Regions from separate parts of the Caballeronia sp. INML3B genome, predicted to be linked through region 1. Evidence: riboswitches for the same ligand, from Rfam matches in the RefSeq annotation. Region 1 holds a riboswitch; the other holds the start of a gene.
What was found. Region 1 has a riboswitch for glycine ahead of gcvT (glycine cleavage system aminomethyltransferase GcvT). Riboswitches for the same ligand answer to the same signal wherever they lie in the genome.

Region 1 (8,058 bases):
GGAGCCCCGATCAAGACACCCGGCCAACTCATCGCCGCGGTCATCGCGGGATTCGGCATCCCGGTCGCCATCATCATTCTGCTCGCGGTGTATGTGAACAACTCGACGCGTACCGGCGCGGGCACGGACATCGAGCAGTCGGTGAAGGAGCGCATCGCGCCCGCCGCGCAGGTCGATATCCGCGATGCCAACGCACCGCGCGTCTACAAGACCGGCGAAGAAGTTTTCAAGGCCGTCTGCTCGGCCTGTCACGCAGCGGGCACCGCTGGCGCACCGAAGTTCGGCGATGCCGGCGCGTGGGCCCCGCGCATCGGCGAAGGCTACGACACGCTCCTGCACAACGCGCTCAACGGCAAGGGCGCGATGCCCGCACGCGGCGGCGCCAGCCCCGACGATTACAGCGACTTCGAAATTGCGCGCGCGGTTGTCTATATGGCGAACGGCAGCGGCGGCAAACTGGCCGAACCGGCGCAACCCGCGTCGGGCGCAGCGGCGAGCGCGGGCGCATCAGGTGCGGCAGCGGCTTCGGGCGCGGCGGCTCCGGCGGGAGCGAGCGCGAATGAGAACGCGCAGGCGGCGGCAGCCGTCGCGGCGCTGGCATCGGTGCCGCAGGCTGCATCGGCGGCGCCGGCGGCCGGCGGTCAAAGCGCGGATGCCGCGCAGGCCGGCAAGGCACTCTACGAGCAAGTCTGCCAGGCGTGTCACGCGGCCGGCGTGCTCAACGCGCCGAAGTTCGGCGACAAGGCCGCATGGGCGCCGCGCCTGAAGGAGCCGATGGACACCGTCTATAACTACGCGCTGCACGGCAAAGGCGCGATGCCGCCGAAGGGCGGATCGAACGCGCCGGATGCGGACGTGAAGGCGGCCGTCGATTACATGGTGAACGCGGCGAAGTAACCTTCCCGAGTGCAATGAGAAAAACCCTGCGTCTTGCGGCGCAGGGTTTTTTGTTTGGAGCACGAAGAAGGCATCAAGGTTTCTGCAGCATCGCCTTGAGCATCGCCATACGATCCTTCGGCGACAGCGGCTTTTCCTCGGCGGTCGGTGGCGGCGCATCGTCGAGCAGCATCTCGGGGATGAAGCGCGAGGGCTCGCACACCACCGTCTCCCGCGCGCGCTTTCTCTTCTTGCACCAGTTCAGATGCAGACTGCGCTGCGCGCGCGTGATCGCGACATACATCAGCCGGCGCTCTTCCTCGATGCGCGAATCGTCGATGGGCGCGTCGTCGTCCGAGCTGCCGCGATGCGGCATGATCCCTTCTTCGACGCCCACCAGAAACACGTGCGGATACTCCAGTCCCTTCGACGCATGCACCGTCGACAACCGCACCGCATCCGGATCTTCCTCCTTGCCTTCGAGCATCGACATCAGCGCGACGGTCTGGATCAGGCCGAGCAGGTTCTTGCCTTCATCGGCGAACCCGTCGGCGGTGTCGTAGCCTGTCTGCTCCGTTCCCGGCGCGGCTTCGGGCTTCGTGCCCTTGCGCTTGAGCCATTCGAGAAACTCGAGCACGTTCTGCCATTTCGACTGCGCCTGGCGCTCGTCGTACGCATCGTAGAGATACGACTCGTAGTGGATGGCTTCCATCATGTCGTCGAGCACTTCGGTCGCGGGATCGCGCGCCGCCCGGTCCGACAGCCGGCGAATCCATTCGCAGAAGGTGCGTAGCGGCTCGACCTGCCGCGCAGACAGACGCGCCTCGATGCCGCCCATGAACACCGCCTCGAAGAGCGACACCTTCGCCGCGCCCGCGAACGCGCCGAGCGCTTCGAGCGTGGTATTGCCGACGCCTCGCCGCGGAGTCGTGATCGCGCGAATGAACGCGGGATCGTCGTCGGGATTGGCGATCAGGCGCAGATACGCGATGAGATCCTTGATCTCCGCCTTGTCGAAAAACGACTGCCCGCCCGACAGCACATAAGGAATGCGCTCGCGCCGCAGCACTTGCTCGAAGATGCGCGCCTGAAAATTGCCGCGATAAAGAATCGCGTAGTCGCGGAACTGCGTGCGCCGCTCGAACTTGTGCGCCGAGAGCCGGAACACGACGGATTCCGCCTCGTGCTCCTCGTCGTTGCAGCCGGTGACGGTGATCGTGTCGCCCATGCCGTGCTCGGACCACAGTTTCTTTTCGAACAGCTTCGGATTGTTCGCGATGACATTGTTCGCCGCCGTCAGGATGCGCACCGTCGAGCGATAGTTCTGCTCCAGCTTGACGACGTGCAGCTTCGGAAAATCCTTGCCGAGCTGCGCGAGGTTTTCGAGCGTTGCGCCGCGCCAGCCGTAGATGGCCTGATCGTCGTCGCCGACCGCCGTGAACGCCGCGCGCGGGCCGGCGAGCTGCTTCAGCAATTCGTACTGACAGGCGTTGGTGTCCTGATACTCGTCGATCAGCAGATAACGCAGGCGGTTCTGCCACTTGTCGCGCACCTGCTCGTTCTCGGCGAAAAGCTGCGCGGGACGCAGGATCAGATCGTCGAAATCGAGCGCCTGATACGCGTGCAGCGTCGCCGCATAGCTGCGATACACGATCGCCGCCTGGTGCTCGTCGTCGTTGCTCGCGAGCACGGACGCCTGATCCGGCGACACCATCGCGTTCTTCCACAGCGAGATGATCGACTGGATCTTGCGGATCAGACCCTTGTCGGTCGTGCCGAGTTGTTCCTGGACCATGCCGAAACAGTCGTCCGAATCCATGATCGAGAACTGCGGCTTCAGCCCGACGTGCTCCGCTTCCTGCCGCATGATCTGCACGCCGAGCGAGTGGAAGGTGCAGATCGTCAATTGATTGACGGGAATCTTGCGGCCTTCCTTGCCGGGCGTCGTGAGCGTCTTGCCTTCGAGCAGCTTCGCGGTGCGCTCGCGCATTTCGAGCGCCGCCTTGTTCGTGAACGTGAGCGCGGCGATGTGCTTCGGCTCGAAGCCGCGTCCTTCGATCAGATGCGCGATCTTCTGTGTGATCACGCGCGTCTTGCCGCTGCCCGCGCCGGCGAGCACGAGACAGGGACCATCGAGATAGCGCACGGCTTCGCTTTGCGCGGCGTTGAGACCAGCGGACATCGTATTGGGCTTCTGGAGTTTGGGGCGCGCTTGCTGAAACCCGCGCGCGGAGGAGAGCGCGATGTTAACACGATAGCGGCGGCGCGGTTCCGGCCCTCGTTCGTGCCACAATATCCGATCGAATTTACGACAGGACGATGCCCGCATGAGCACAGCACTGAAAGTCGGCGTGATGGGCTACGGCCTCGCCGGCGCGACATTTCACGCACCCGTCATCGAGCACTGCGGCCGGGCGGAAGTGACGGCCATCGCGACGAGCCAGGCCGAACGCGCGACGGCGGATTATCCGAACGCGCGGATCGTCGCGGACTTCGAGGCGCTGCTCGCCGTCGACGGGCTCGAATGTGTCGTCGTGGCGACGCCGAACGACACGCACTTCGATCTCGCGCATCGCGCGTTGTCGGCGGGCAAGCATGTGGTCGTCGACAAGCCGGTCACGCTTTCCGCGCGCGACGCCCGCACGCTCGCCGATCTCGCGAAACAGAAGGGGCTGCTTTTCGCGCCGTTTCACAACCGCCGCTGGGACGGCGATTTCATGACGGTGCGCGCGCTCGTCGAAAGCGGACGGCTTGGGCGCATCACGCATTACGAATCGCATTTCGACCGTTTTCGCCCGAAAGTGCCGCAGCGCTGGCGCGAGGAAGCGGAGCGCGGCGGCGGCCTGCTGTTCGATCTGGGGCCGCATCTGATCGATCAGGCGCTGACGCTCTTCGGCGCGCCGCAGACGGTGACGGCGTTCGTCAAGGCGCATCGCGATCACGCGCACGCGCCGGATTACGTGCATCTCGTGCTCGGCTACGACGACAAGGAAGTGATCCTGCACGCCAGCGCGCTCGCGGCGCTGGAACCGCCACGTTTCGCGATCCACGGCACGCGGGGCAGCTATGTGAAAAACGGGCTCGATACGCAGGAAGACCAGTTGCGTTCCGGCATGCGGCCCGGCAATCCGGAGTTTGCGAAGAATCCGCCGGGCGTGCTGCGCGAAGTCGATGGCGATCTCGACCTGCGTCATGAATTCGCCACGAAGGACGGCGCGTATATCGAGTTTTATCGCGCGCTGGCGGCGTCGATTCAGGACGGCAAGCCGTTTCCCATTTCGCCGCAGGACGCGGTCGATACGATGACGATCATCGAACTGGCGATTCAGAGTGACCGGGAAGGGCGGCGCGTGCCGTTTCGGCAACTCGCCTGAACATCGTTCAGCGGACGTGTTCGGTGTCCATCGAACGCGCCCGAATCCGTTTGACAAGCCCTATTCGGTCGCGTAAATTCTGCCGCACGCGTCGGGAGAGCGCGTGGTTTCGTTCATGCAGCGAAGACCGCGCCGCCGAAGGGGCATACCCGCAAACTCTCAGGCAAAAGGACCGACGGCGTCGAGGAATTCGTTTCCTCGCACTCTGGAGAGCGGCAGCGGCTTCCTCATGAAGCCAGTTGCCCACCGAAGGGGCGCGCGATGAACCGCAGCACGACCGTGCACGGTTCGCGCAATCTCTCAGGTACCGAGGACAGAGGGGTCACGCATCGCATCCGCTACGGGGCATGAGCCTTGCGCGCTGCTTTCGGCAGCACGAAGAGGCATCGGCCGAGCGAAATGTGCGCGGCGTGGCCTTTTTGTTTCGCGAACCGAGGCCCCGATGACCGAACTTCAACACACGCCCCTGCACGCCGCCCACCTCGCGCTCAACGCGCGCATGGTCGATTTCGGCGGCTGGGACATGCCCGTCAACTACGGTTCGCAGATCGACGAGCATCGCGCCGTGCGCACCGACGCCGGCATGTTCGACGTGTCGCACATGCGCGTCGTCGATTTCGAGGGCGACGCCGTCCGCGAATTCTTCAGGTACGCCATCGCCAATAACGTCGACAAGCTCACGACGCCCGGCCGTGCGCTCTACTCGTGCCTGCTCAACGGCAACGGCGGCGTGATCGACGATCTGATCGTCTACTACTTTTCCGAAACGAGTTTCCGCGTGGTCGTGAACGCGGGGACGGCGGAAAAGGACATCGCCTGGTTCGGCCAGTTGAATGCCGAAGGCGAATTCAATCTTTCCATCACGCCGCGCCGCGATCTCGCGATCATCGCCGTTCAGGGCCCGACCGCGCGCGAAAAGACCTGGCAAGTGCTGCCGGACACGCGCGCGCAAACTCAGGACATCAAGCCATTCAACGCGGCCGTTTTCCCGTCGACGCAATATGGCGAGTTGATGCTCGCGCGCACCGGCTATACCGGCGAGGACGGCTTCGAGATCGTCGTTCCGGCGACACAAGTCGAAGCGTTGTGGAACGCGCTCGCCGCCGTGGGCGTGAAGCCCGCCGGCCTCGGTGCGCGCGACACGCTGCGTCTCGAAGCCGGCATGAACCTGTACGGTCAGGACATGGACGAGACGGTTTCGCCGCTCGACGCCGGCCTCGCATGGACCGTGGATCTGAAAACGCAGCGCGATTTCGTTGGCCGCAGCGCGCTCGAGGCGCACGGCTCCAAGGCCAATTTCGTCGGGCTCGTGCTGATCAAGGAAAACGGCAAGGCGGGCGGCGTGCTGCGCGCCCATCAGAAAGTCGTCACGCCGCACGGCGACGGCGAGATCACGAGCGGCACCTTTTCGCCGTCGATGCAGGAATCCATCGCCTTCGCGCGCGTGCCGGCGGCTGTCGCCGTCGGAGACACGGTGCAGGTCGTCATCCGCGACAAGCAACTTCCGGCGCGCGTGGTAAAACTTCCGTTCGTGCGCAACGGCAAGGTTCTCGTCGAGCTGTCGTAACGCCGTCGCGCCCGTTTCCTCGAATCAAGAACCTCACGAAAGCACACGCAAGGAGCATCCAATGAGCATCCCGGCCGATCTGAAATACACCGAATCGCACGAATGGGTCCGCACCGAATCCGATGGCACGCTGACCGTCGGCATCACCGATCACGCGCAGGAAGCGCTCGGTGACATCGTCTTCGTCGAGCTGCCCGCGGCGGGCAAGACCGTGACCGCGGGCGATGCGATCGCCGTCATCGAATCGGTGAAAGCGGCATCGGACATCTACGCGCCGGTCTCGGGCGAAATCGTCGCATCGAACGACGCGCTCACGTCGGCGCCCGATCAGGTGAACGGCGCGCCGTACGAAAGCTGGCTCTTCAAGATCAAGCCGGCGGGCGACGCCGGCCTGGACAAGCTGCTCGACGCCGAAGGCTACGGCAAGTCGATCGGCGAATAACTCATCTCAATGACGATTGCGGCTCAACGGTGAGCCGCATCGCAGGAACTCACATGAAGCTCGAACACCCGGATCGCCTGATGAACCGCACTTCCCTGTCACTCGCCGCGCTCGAATGCCACGACGCATTCGCCGAGCGGCACATCGGCCCCGATGAAGCGGACCAGCGCGCGATGCTCGAAGCGCTCGGTTTCGCGTCGCGTGCGGCCTTCATCGACGCGGTGATTCCTGAATCGATCCGCCGCAAGGAAACGCTGCCGCTCGGCGCGTTCACGCAGCCGAAGAGCGAAGCGGAAGCGCTCGCGTCGCTGCGCCGGCTGGCGGACGAGAATCTGGTGTTTCGAACCTACATCGGCCAGGGTTATTACGGCACGCACACGCCGGCGGTGATCCTGCGCAACGTGCTCGAAAATCCGGCGTGGTACACGGCTTACACGCCGTATCAGCCGGAGATTTCGCAAGGCCGTCTGGAAGCGCTGCTCAATTTCCAGCAGATGGTGATGGACCTGACCGGCCTTGCGATGGCGAACGCCTCGCTGCTCGACGAAGCAACGGCCGCAGCCGAAGCGATGACGCTGCTGCAACGCGTCGGCAAGCCGAAATCGAACGTGTTCTACGTCGCCGATGACGTGCTGCCGCAGACCATCGAAGTGGTGAAGACGCGCGCGAAGCCCGCGGGCATCGAAGTGAAGGTCGGCCCGGCCGCGGATGCTGCGAGCGCGAACGCGTTCGGCGTGCTGCTGCAATACCCCGGCGCGAATGGCGATGTGCGCGACTATCGCGCGCTCGCGGAAGCAATCCACGCGGCGGGCGGCCATGTCGTCGCGGCGGCGGATCTGCTCGCGCTGACGCTCATCACGCCGCCGGGCGAATGGGGCGCGGATGTCGCAATCGGCAATACGCAGCGTTTCGGCGTGCCGGTCGGCTTCGGCGGGCCGCATGCGGCGTACATGGCCGTGCGCGACGAATTCAAGCGCCAGATGCCGGGGCGTCTCGTCGGCGTGACCGTCGATGCGCAAGGCAATTCCGCGCTGCGCCTCGCGCTGCAAACGCGTGAACAGCACATTCGCCGCGAAAAGGCGACGTCGAACGTCTGCACGGCGCAAGCGCTGCTCGCGATCATGGCCAGCATGTATGCCGTCTATCATGGCCCGCGCGGCCTGAAGACGATCGCGTTGCGCGTGAACCGCGTGGCGTCCATTTTTGCGGCCGGCGTGAAGAAGCTCGGCTATGCGATCGCCAACGACACGTTCTTCGACACGATCACGATCGACAGCGGCGCGAGCACGACCGCGCTGCATCAGGCTGCGTACGCCGCGCATATCAACCTGCGCCACGTGAGCGCGACGCAAGTCGGCGTATCGCTCGATGAAACCACCACGCGCGACGACCTGCTCAAGCTCTTCGCGCTGTTCGCCGAAGTCGCGGGCAAGACCGAAACGTTCGATATCGACGCGCTCGATCAGGCCGCAGCCGATCCGCTGCCGGCGCAACTACATCGCACGAGCGCGTACCTCACGCATCCGGTCTTCAATCGCCATCACTCCGAACACGAAATGCTGCGCTATCTGCGCAGCCTCGCCGACAAGGATCTCGCGCTCGACCGCACGATGATCCCGCTCGGCTCCTGCACGATGAAGCTCAACGCGACATCCGAAATGCTGCCCGTCACGTGGCCCGAGTTCGCGCAGATTCACCCGTTTGCGCCCGGCGAGCAAACGGTCGGCTATCGCACGATGATCGATCAGCTCGAACAGATGCTCGTCGCGTGCACGGGTTACGCGGCTGTTTCGCTGCAG
Region 2 (8,058 bases), on a different contig from region 1:
AAACGACGGTTGATCCGGATGCTGCACGGTGAGCCATCGGTACGTGCCGTTGCGCACGTCGGTTTGAACGCGGAATCCGAGCTTGTCGACGTAGAACGCGAGCGCTTCGTCCTGATCGTCGACATAGATGCCCACCACGCTGATGCCCTGGTTCATGCGACCTCCTTCGTTGAAGATGGCCGCACTGTACCGTTCGCCCCGCGCCGCCGCTTCTCCAAAACTGCGATCGTGAGATCGGGGCGCTGCGCCGCCTTCAGCACGCAGGCGGGCACGCGCTCGAGCGCGGGAACGTCTGCGCGGGATTCGATGCGCATCGCGCCCGGACTGTGACCGGTGATATCGCGAAAGATGCGGCCGAAGGTGCCGAGGCTCTCCCACCCGGTGACGAAGGCGATGTCCGTGACGGAAAGATCGGTGTCGCGCAACAGCGTGACGGCCTGCTCGATGCGCCGCGTCAGCAGATAGCGATGCGGCGGAATCCCGAACGCCCGCTTGAACGAGCGCGCGAAATGCGCTTCGGAAACGCCGCTGACTTCGGCGAGGCGCCTGACCGGCCAGTCTTCATGCGACGACGCATCCATGCGGTCCTTGGCGCGCAAGAGGCGCCGCAGCAGCGCCGGGTCTTGCGAGTCGTCGGCGCTGTCGTGGTCGCGAGATGGCATGGCGTTCAGGGCGCGGAAAGTGAGCGGAAAGTGAGCGGCTAGTGTAGCCCGCGCGCGCAATCTTCCGCCGCAAAAGAAAAACGTCGTGCGGACGGAATCCGCACGACGCGAAGTCGCTCACTCCCTGGAGGGAAAAGAGCTGGAGGGGATGGAAAGCATCGTAGCGCGCGTCAGCAAATCGCCAAGCGCCGGAAAGCGGGCGATTCTCGGCCTACTTCGCCGAATCGAATCAATCTCATCAAAGCAACGGCAGCGTGAGCCGGATGTGGTCCGCAAATGCCGCCGTCAGCAGCGAAGGCCGGTCCCGCGCGAACTTCAGCGATATGCCCACGCCCGGCAACGCAGGCAGGCCGGGGTCGGCATTCAGCACGCAGAGGTCCGCGGGCACCGCCGTCTGCGTGATGACCGCGAAGGCCTGCCCGGAGCGCACGAGCGCGGTGAGACCCGCGAGGCTGCTGCTCGCGTACGCGATGCGATACGCCTTGCCCGTGCGCTGCAACGCCTCACACGCGGCAATGTGATCGAGCGTATCCGGATCGGAGAGCGCGAGCGGCAACGGGTCGTAGTGCGCCGAATCCATGCCCGGACAGCCGATCCAGACAAGCTGCTCGCGCCGGATCACGTCGTCGCCGGGGCTGTCTTCGGGCAGCGAGAGCATCGCGAGATCGAGCGCCCGCTTCTTCAACTGCTCGGCGAGCCGGGGCGTCGGGCCGCACACGACTTCCACCAGCGCATGGGGATGCTGGCTCGAAAACTGCCGCAACAAGGCCGGCAGAAAAACGGCGGCGTAGTCGTCCGGACAGCCGAAACGGATGCTGCCCGACAGCCCCTTGCCGCATAAATCGGCCATCGCCTCGTCGTGCAGCCGCAGGATGCGCTGCGCGTGAACGAGCAGACGCTCGCCGGGATTCGTCAACACGACGCCTCGGCCAGTGCGCTGAAAGAGCGGCTGATCGACGATCTCTTCCAGCCGCTTCATCTGCTGACTGAGCGCGGACTGCGTCCGGCCGATCCGCTCCGCCGCGCGGCTCAGCGCCCGCACTTCCGCGATGACGGCAAACGATCGCAGCAATTCGATCTCGAGCGAAAGACTCAAGGTATTAGCGCCTCTTCTATCTTGCATTAGAACTATTCGATTCTATAAAACCAGAGCGCCGACTACACTGCAAATTCCCTTCACCTTTCGAGAGGAGAAGCAAGGTGTCCCGGAACGACGACGCAATTTTTTGGCAGAACGCCAGACAGCACCTCATCCGCTACGGCGGCACATTCGAGCCGATGATCATCGAGCGCGCCCAGGGCAGCTTCGTCTACGACGCCGACGGCCGCGCGATCCTCGATTTCACGTCGGGACAGATGAGTGCCGTGCTGGGGCACAGTCACCCTGAAATCGTGTCGGTGATCAGCGAATATGCGGGCAAGCTGGACCATCTCTTCAGCGGGATGCTGTCGCGTCCCGTGGTCGATCTCGCGACGCGTCTCGCCGATATCACGCCCGCCGGGCTCGATCGCGCGCTTCTGCTCAGCACGGGCGCGGAGTCGAACGAGGCGGCGATCCGCATGGCGAAGCTCGTCACGGGGCGGTACGAAATCGTCGGCTTCGCGCAGTCGTGGCACGGCATGACGGGCCATGCCGCGTCGGCCACGTACAGCGCCGGGCGCAAGGGCGTCGGTCCGGCGGCGGTCGGCTCGTTTGCGATTCCCGCGCCGTTTCCGTATCGCCCGCGCTTCGAGCGCAACGGTCACTACGACTGGCTCGCGGAACTCGACTACGCGTTCGATCTCGTCGATCGTCAGTCGAGCGGCAATCTCGCGGCGTTCATTGCGGAGCCGATCCTGAGCTCGGGCGGCATCATCGAATTGCCGGAAGGCTACATGGCGGCGCTGAAGCGCAAGTGCGAGGCGCGCGGCATGCTGCTGATTCTCGATGAAGCGCAAACCGGCATCGGCCGCACGGGCACGATGTTCGCGTGCCAGCGCGACGGCGTCACGCCCGACATCCTCACACTATCGAAAACGCTGGGCGCGGGTTTGCCGCTCGCGGCCACCATCACTTCGGCGGCGATCGAAGAAAGAGCGCACGAACTCGGCTATCTGTTTTACACGACGCACGTGTCCGATCCGCTGCCGGCTGCCGTCGGCTTGCGCGTGCTGGACGTGGTCGAGCGCGATGGGCTCGTCGCGCGCGCGAACGTGATGAGCGCGCGGCTCAGACGCGGGCTGCTCGATCTGATGGAGCGCTTCGACTGCATCGGCGATGTGCGCGGACGCGGTCTGCTGCTGGGTGTGGAGATCGTCAGGGATCGCCGCACGAAGGAGCCCGCCGATGGACTCGGCGCGAAGATCACGCGCGAGTGCATGAAGCTCGGGTTGAGCATGAACATCGTGCAGTTGCCTGGCATGGGCGGGGTGTTTCGTATCGCGCCGCCGCTTACCGTGAGCGAGGAAGAGATCGATCTCGGGATTGATTTGCTCGGCAAGGCTATCGAGCGTTCGCTGTAGGTTTTGCCGGATCCCGGCGAAAGCCCGATTAACAAAAGCTCCAAGCACGCCCTGGACGTAGCGTCAACGATGCGCGCCCGCCGCCGCGCGCTCGATCGCGGCGATATCGATCTTCTTCATCGTCATCATCGCGTCCATCGCGCGTCGCGCGGCTTCGCGATCGGGGCCGCTGAAAATCTCGAGCATCCGCTTCGGCGTGATCTGCCATGAAAAACCCCAGCGATCCTTGCACCAGCCGCACCGACTTTCCTCGCCCCCATTGCCGACGATCGCGTTCCAGTAGCGATCGGTCTCTTCCGCGCTGCCGGTATGCACCATGAAGCTCACCGCTTCGTTCGGCTTGAAGTTCGGGCCGCCGTTCAGTCCGAGGAAGCGCTGGCCGAGCACGGTGAACTCGACGGTCAACTCCGGCCCCTGCCCCACGCCCGGCTTCGCGGACGCATGGCCCGCGCCGACGCGGCTATCGGGAAAGGTGGCGGCGTAGAACTCCGCCGCTTCACGGGCATTACCGTCGAACCAAAGGCAATTGACGAGTTCGGCCATTTCGCGCTCCTTCGGACAGTGAACAGTGCGCCGACGATATCACGCCGGCGTATCCATCCTCACCCGCGACGACGCGCCAACGTGCACGCGCTTCGAAGGCAAACGCTGCAACACCGCCTCCGCAACGATCTCCGCCGTCGCGGCCGACAAGGTCCAGCCGAGATGCCCGTGCCCGGTGTTATAGAACACGCCCGGACGCCTGCCCTGCCCGACTTTCGGCAGCATGCCGGGCAACATCGGGCGCAGGCCGCTCCACGGAATCACGCGCGCGGTCGACACATCGGGGAAATGACGCCGCGTCCATTCGACGAGCGGCGCGATGCGGTCCGCGCGGATATCGCGATTGAAGCCGTTCAGCTCCGCCGTGCCCGCGACGCGGAAACGGTCCGCGCCGAGCCGGCTCGTGACGATTTTCGCGCGGTCGTCGAGCAGGCTGACCCACGGCGCGCGATCGCGGCTCTTCGCATCGTCGAGACAGACGGTGATCGAATAGCCCTTGACCGGATAGACGTTGAGATGATCGCCCGCCATCGATGCAAACGCCCGGCTGCCCACGCCCGCGCAGATCACGATGCCATCGAACTGGAGCGCCTGCGCCTCGCCCGCATGCTCGACGGTCAGCGTGAGCCGCCCCGCCTGTTCGTCGATGGATGTCACCGACGTGTCGTAGCGGAACTCGACGCCGTGCCGCGCGCATGCATCGGCGAGTCCGCGCGTGAACTTGTGGATGTCGCCGGTGGAATCCGACGGCGTGAAGAAGCCGCCATGAAACGAGCCGCGCAAGGCCGGTTCGATCGATGCGATCTCTTCCGGCGCGACCGGGTGACGGTCGAGGCCCGCATCGCGCAGGATTTCGTTGACCCTCGATGCGGCGTCGAACTCCTTGCGGGTCGCGTAGAAATGCAGAATGCCGCGCCGTTCGAGATCGAAATCGATGTTCTCGTCCCGCGCGATGCGAAACAGATGCTCGCGCGCCGCGATCGCAAGGCGCACCGTCTCGGCGGCATTCGCACGATAGTTCGGAATCTGACGCAGGAACTCGCCGATCCAGCTGTACTTGTGCCAGCCCGGCCGCGGATTCATCAGGAGGGGCGCGTCGCGCGTGAACATCCACTTGAGCCCTTTCAGCACGGTGGAACGGCTATTCCACACTTCGGCGTTGCTCGCCGAGAGTTGCCCGCCATTGGCGAAGGACGTTTCCATCGCCGCATAGCGATGACGCTCGAGAACGGTGACGCGAAAGCCGCGCTGCGCAAGGGCGTAAGCGGTCGTGACGCCGGTGATCCCGGCGCCGATGATGGCGATTCGTGACATGACATGATCCAGATTGATTGAGCATCGCCGGCTTTGGCCACATGCCGCAGCCGGCACCGATGCCCCATCTGTCCATGTACCTGAGAGTTTCGCCCGCGGGCCGCCCGACATTCGCGTCGGCAGCCGGGGCTCCCCTTCGGTGGGCGCGTTCAGGCGCCGCTCTCCAGATGTTCCGGCGCGCACGGTCCTTTTGCCTGAGAGTTTCCGGGGCGGTTGCTCCGTCGGCGTCGTCGCGGGGGACGAGCTCTTCCGTGGCGCGTTGTCGAACTTTTTGACAATACCGGTACAAAACTGACGTGGCAAGCCCCCGTCACGTTGACAGACCGCCGCGCTCGCCGTCAGACTCCCGTCGTTCGTTCTTTCGCAGCTCAAAAATGCCGTCTTCCCAATTGTCCGTCTACTTTTTCGCGCAGGCCGCGGTGATCGTGCTCGCGAGCCAGCTTGTCGGCAGGCTTGCGCAGCGCGTCGGCCAGCCGCAAGTGGTCGGTGAAATGATCGCGGGCGTGCTGCTCGGGCCGTCGCTCTTCGGAATGCTTCTCCCGCACTGGCAGCAGGCGCTCTTTCCCAAGCCGACGATGGGCATGCTCTACGTCGCGGCGCAGCTCGGCGTCGGGCTCTACATGTTCCTCGTCGGCACGGAGTTTCGCGCGGACCATTTCCGCGCCCGCGCAAGAAGCGCGATGAGCGTGTCGCTTGCCGGCATCGTGGCGCCGTTCGCGCTCGCGTTCGCGCTCACGCCGTGGCTGCACACGATCCCCGGTCTCTTCGCGGAGAAGGTGCGGCTCTACGAGGCGTCGCTCTTCCTCGGCGCGGCGATCGCGATCACCGCGTTTCCGATGCTCGCGCGCATCATCCACGAACGGGGGCTTGCCGGCACATCGCTCGGCACGCTCGCGCTGACCGCGGGCGCATTCGACGACGCCGCCGCGTGGTGCATCCTCGCGATCGTGCTCGCGAGCTTCGGCGGCTCGTGGATGGGCGCCTACGCGGCGATCGGCGGCGGCGCGGCCTTCGCGCTCTTCATGATCTTCGCCGGCGGGAAGCTGCTGCGCCGGCTCGCGGCCGGATTGAATCCGCACGCACCGCTGCCCACGAGCGTGCTCGCCACCGTGATGGTGCTGTTCTCGCTCTGCGCATTCGCGATGGACGCAATCGGCATCCATGCCGTGTTCGGCGGCTTCCTGCTCGGCGTGGCGCTGCCGCGCGGCCCGCTGACGGAAAAGCTGCGCGACATGCTGCAGCCCTTCGTCGTCGTGTTTCTGTTGCCGATGTTCTTCACCTACTCGGGCCTCAACACGCGGCTCGACATGCTGATGGACCCGGCCATCATGCTTGCGGCCGTCGTCATCCTGCTCGCGTCGTTCGGCGGCAAGGGCATCGCATGCTGGGCGGCCGCGCGCGCCAATGGCGAGCCTTCCGGCGACGCAATGGCGATCGGCGCGCTGATGAATGCGCGCGGTTTGATGGAACTGATCATCATCAACATCGGACTCGCGGCGGGCGTGATCCTGCCCGGACTGTTTTCGATCCTCGTGCTGATGGCCGTGCTCAGCACGCTGATGGCCACGCCGCTCTTCAACTGGATCGTGCGCCGCAATGCGGCGCTGCGCTCGGCTATCGCGCGCTAGCGGGCGGGAGCGCGGGCTTAGAATAGCGGGACCCACACGTATCTCGTTCAGCCCATCATGCGCTCCTGGCGACTCGACCGCGTCTCATCGAACGGGCAGCTCGATCTCAGCCGCGCGACCGGGCTCGTGTCGTCGATCGGCAGCGAGGATTCCAACGCGCTCGCCGCCGAAGTGCTGAAGCTGCTCGGCGACGTCGCCGCGATTTCGCAGTGCACGATCTTCGCGTATGAATTCGGCAACCGGCCGCGCACGGTGTCGGTGGCGGATCATCGCGGCGGGCGTTTCCTGCGCGATGTCGCCGACACCTACGCGTGCCATTTCTACGCGCTCGACGGCAATCAGAAGATCGTTTCCTCGGCGCGCAACGACAAGCCCGGCTCCATGCTCGTGCTGCATCGGCAGACGAGCGAGGACATCGCGCACGAGGCGTATCGCGCGGCGTGCTATCACCAGCCGAACGTGTCGGACCGCGTGTCGCTGCTCGTGCAGCCGAGCGCGGATCTGTGGCTCTCCGTGAACCTGTATCGCGACACGCGCTTCGGCAACTACCATCCGCGCGAGATCGCGTTGATCGAAGCGATGGCGCCGCTCATCGCGCACGCGGCGAAACATCATTACGCGATCTGCGGGCAGCGCGACATGCCGATCTCGCATCTGATGCTCGCGCGCGTGCGCGGCCTGTGCCCGGAGTTGTCGAAGCGCGAGCTCGACGTGCTGACCGGCGTGCTCGAAGGCCGCACCGCGCAGGAAATCGGCGATGCGATGGGCATCAAGGCGACGAGCGTCGTCACATATCAGAAGCGTGCATACCGCAGGCTCGGCATTTCGAGCCAGCGGCAACTGTTCGCGCTGTGCATCGGGCCGGGCAAGGTCTGACGATTCCCCTGCGTAAGTGTTTTCCCCGGGCCGCTGACGGCCTCGCGCTGTACCCAAATTGAGGACAAGCGGCACGATTGCGCGCTTCATACTCCGACGCATCAGATGTCCGACAGAGCGACACGACCGGAGACGACAGCATGGAAACCACGAGCGCAAGCGGCGCATTAAACGCGACGCAACGCACATCGAACCCGCACACGCAGGAGCCGCCCGTCATCGCGAAAGTTTCGCGGCATCTGCTGTGGTTCCTTTTCGTGCTGTTCTTCTTTTCGTTTCTGGACCGCATCAACATCGGCTTCGCCGGCCTGACGATGATGAAGGACCTCGGCCTCACCAGCACGCAATTCGGCCTTGCGACGACGCTCTTCTATGTCGCGTACATCGCGTGCGGCATTCCGAGCAACATCGTGCTCGCGCGTATCGGCGCGCGCCGCTGGATCGGCACGATCATGGTCGCGTGGGGCCTCGCGTCGACGGCCACGATGTTCGCGACGAGCCCCGCGTCGCTCTATGTATTGCGCGTGCTGGTC

Region 2: linked by a shared signal. The riboswitch ahead of NCS58_RS29160 (D-amino acid dehydrogenase) and the one ahead of gcvT (glycine cleavage system aminomethyltransferase GcvT) in region 1 are both predicted to bind glycine.

What each region holds. Positions count from the first base shown of each region.
Region 1 covers NZ_JALQDI010000001.1:30,033-38,090, reverse strand. The annotation lists gene NCS58_RS00165 (cytochrome c5 family protein) at 1-897, shown strand, start outside; gene NCS58_RS00160 (UvrD-helicase domain-containing protein) at 971-3,058, opposite strand; gene NCS58_RS00155 (oxidoreductase) at 3,204-4,250, shown strand; glycine riboswitch at 4,333-4,435, shown strand; glycine riboswitch at 4,446-4,577, shown strand; gene gcvT (glycine cleavage system aminomethyltransferase GcvT) at 4,693-5,817, shown strand; gene gcvH (glycine cleavage system protein GcvH) at 5,879-6,259, shown strand; gene gcvP (aminomethyl-transferring glycine dehydrogenase) at 6,313-8,058, shown strand, end outside.
Region 2 covers NZ_JALQDI010000073.1:25,415-33,472, reverse strand. The annotation lists gene NCS58_RS29185 (VOC family protein) at 1-156, opposite strand, end outside; gene NCS58_RS29180 (helix-turn-helix domain-containing protein) at 153-662, opposite strand; gene NCS58_RS29175 (LysR family transcriptional regulator) at 901-1,785, opposite strand; gene NCS58_RS29170 (aspartate aminotransferase family protein) at 1,863-3,164, shown strand; gene NCS58_RS29165 (VOC family protein) at 3,228-3,707, opposite strand; gene NCS58_RS29160 (D-amino acid dehydrogenase) at 3,747-5,021, opposite strand; glycine riboswitch at 5,087-5,191, opposite strand; glycine riboswitch at 5,202-5,275, opposite strand; gene NCS58_RS29155 (cation:proton antiporter) at 5,396-6,649, shown strand; gene NCS58_RS29150 (LuxR C-terminal-related transcriptional regulator) at 6,707-7,525, shown strand; gene NCS58_RS29145 (MFS transporter) at 7,666-8,058, shown strand, end outside.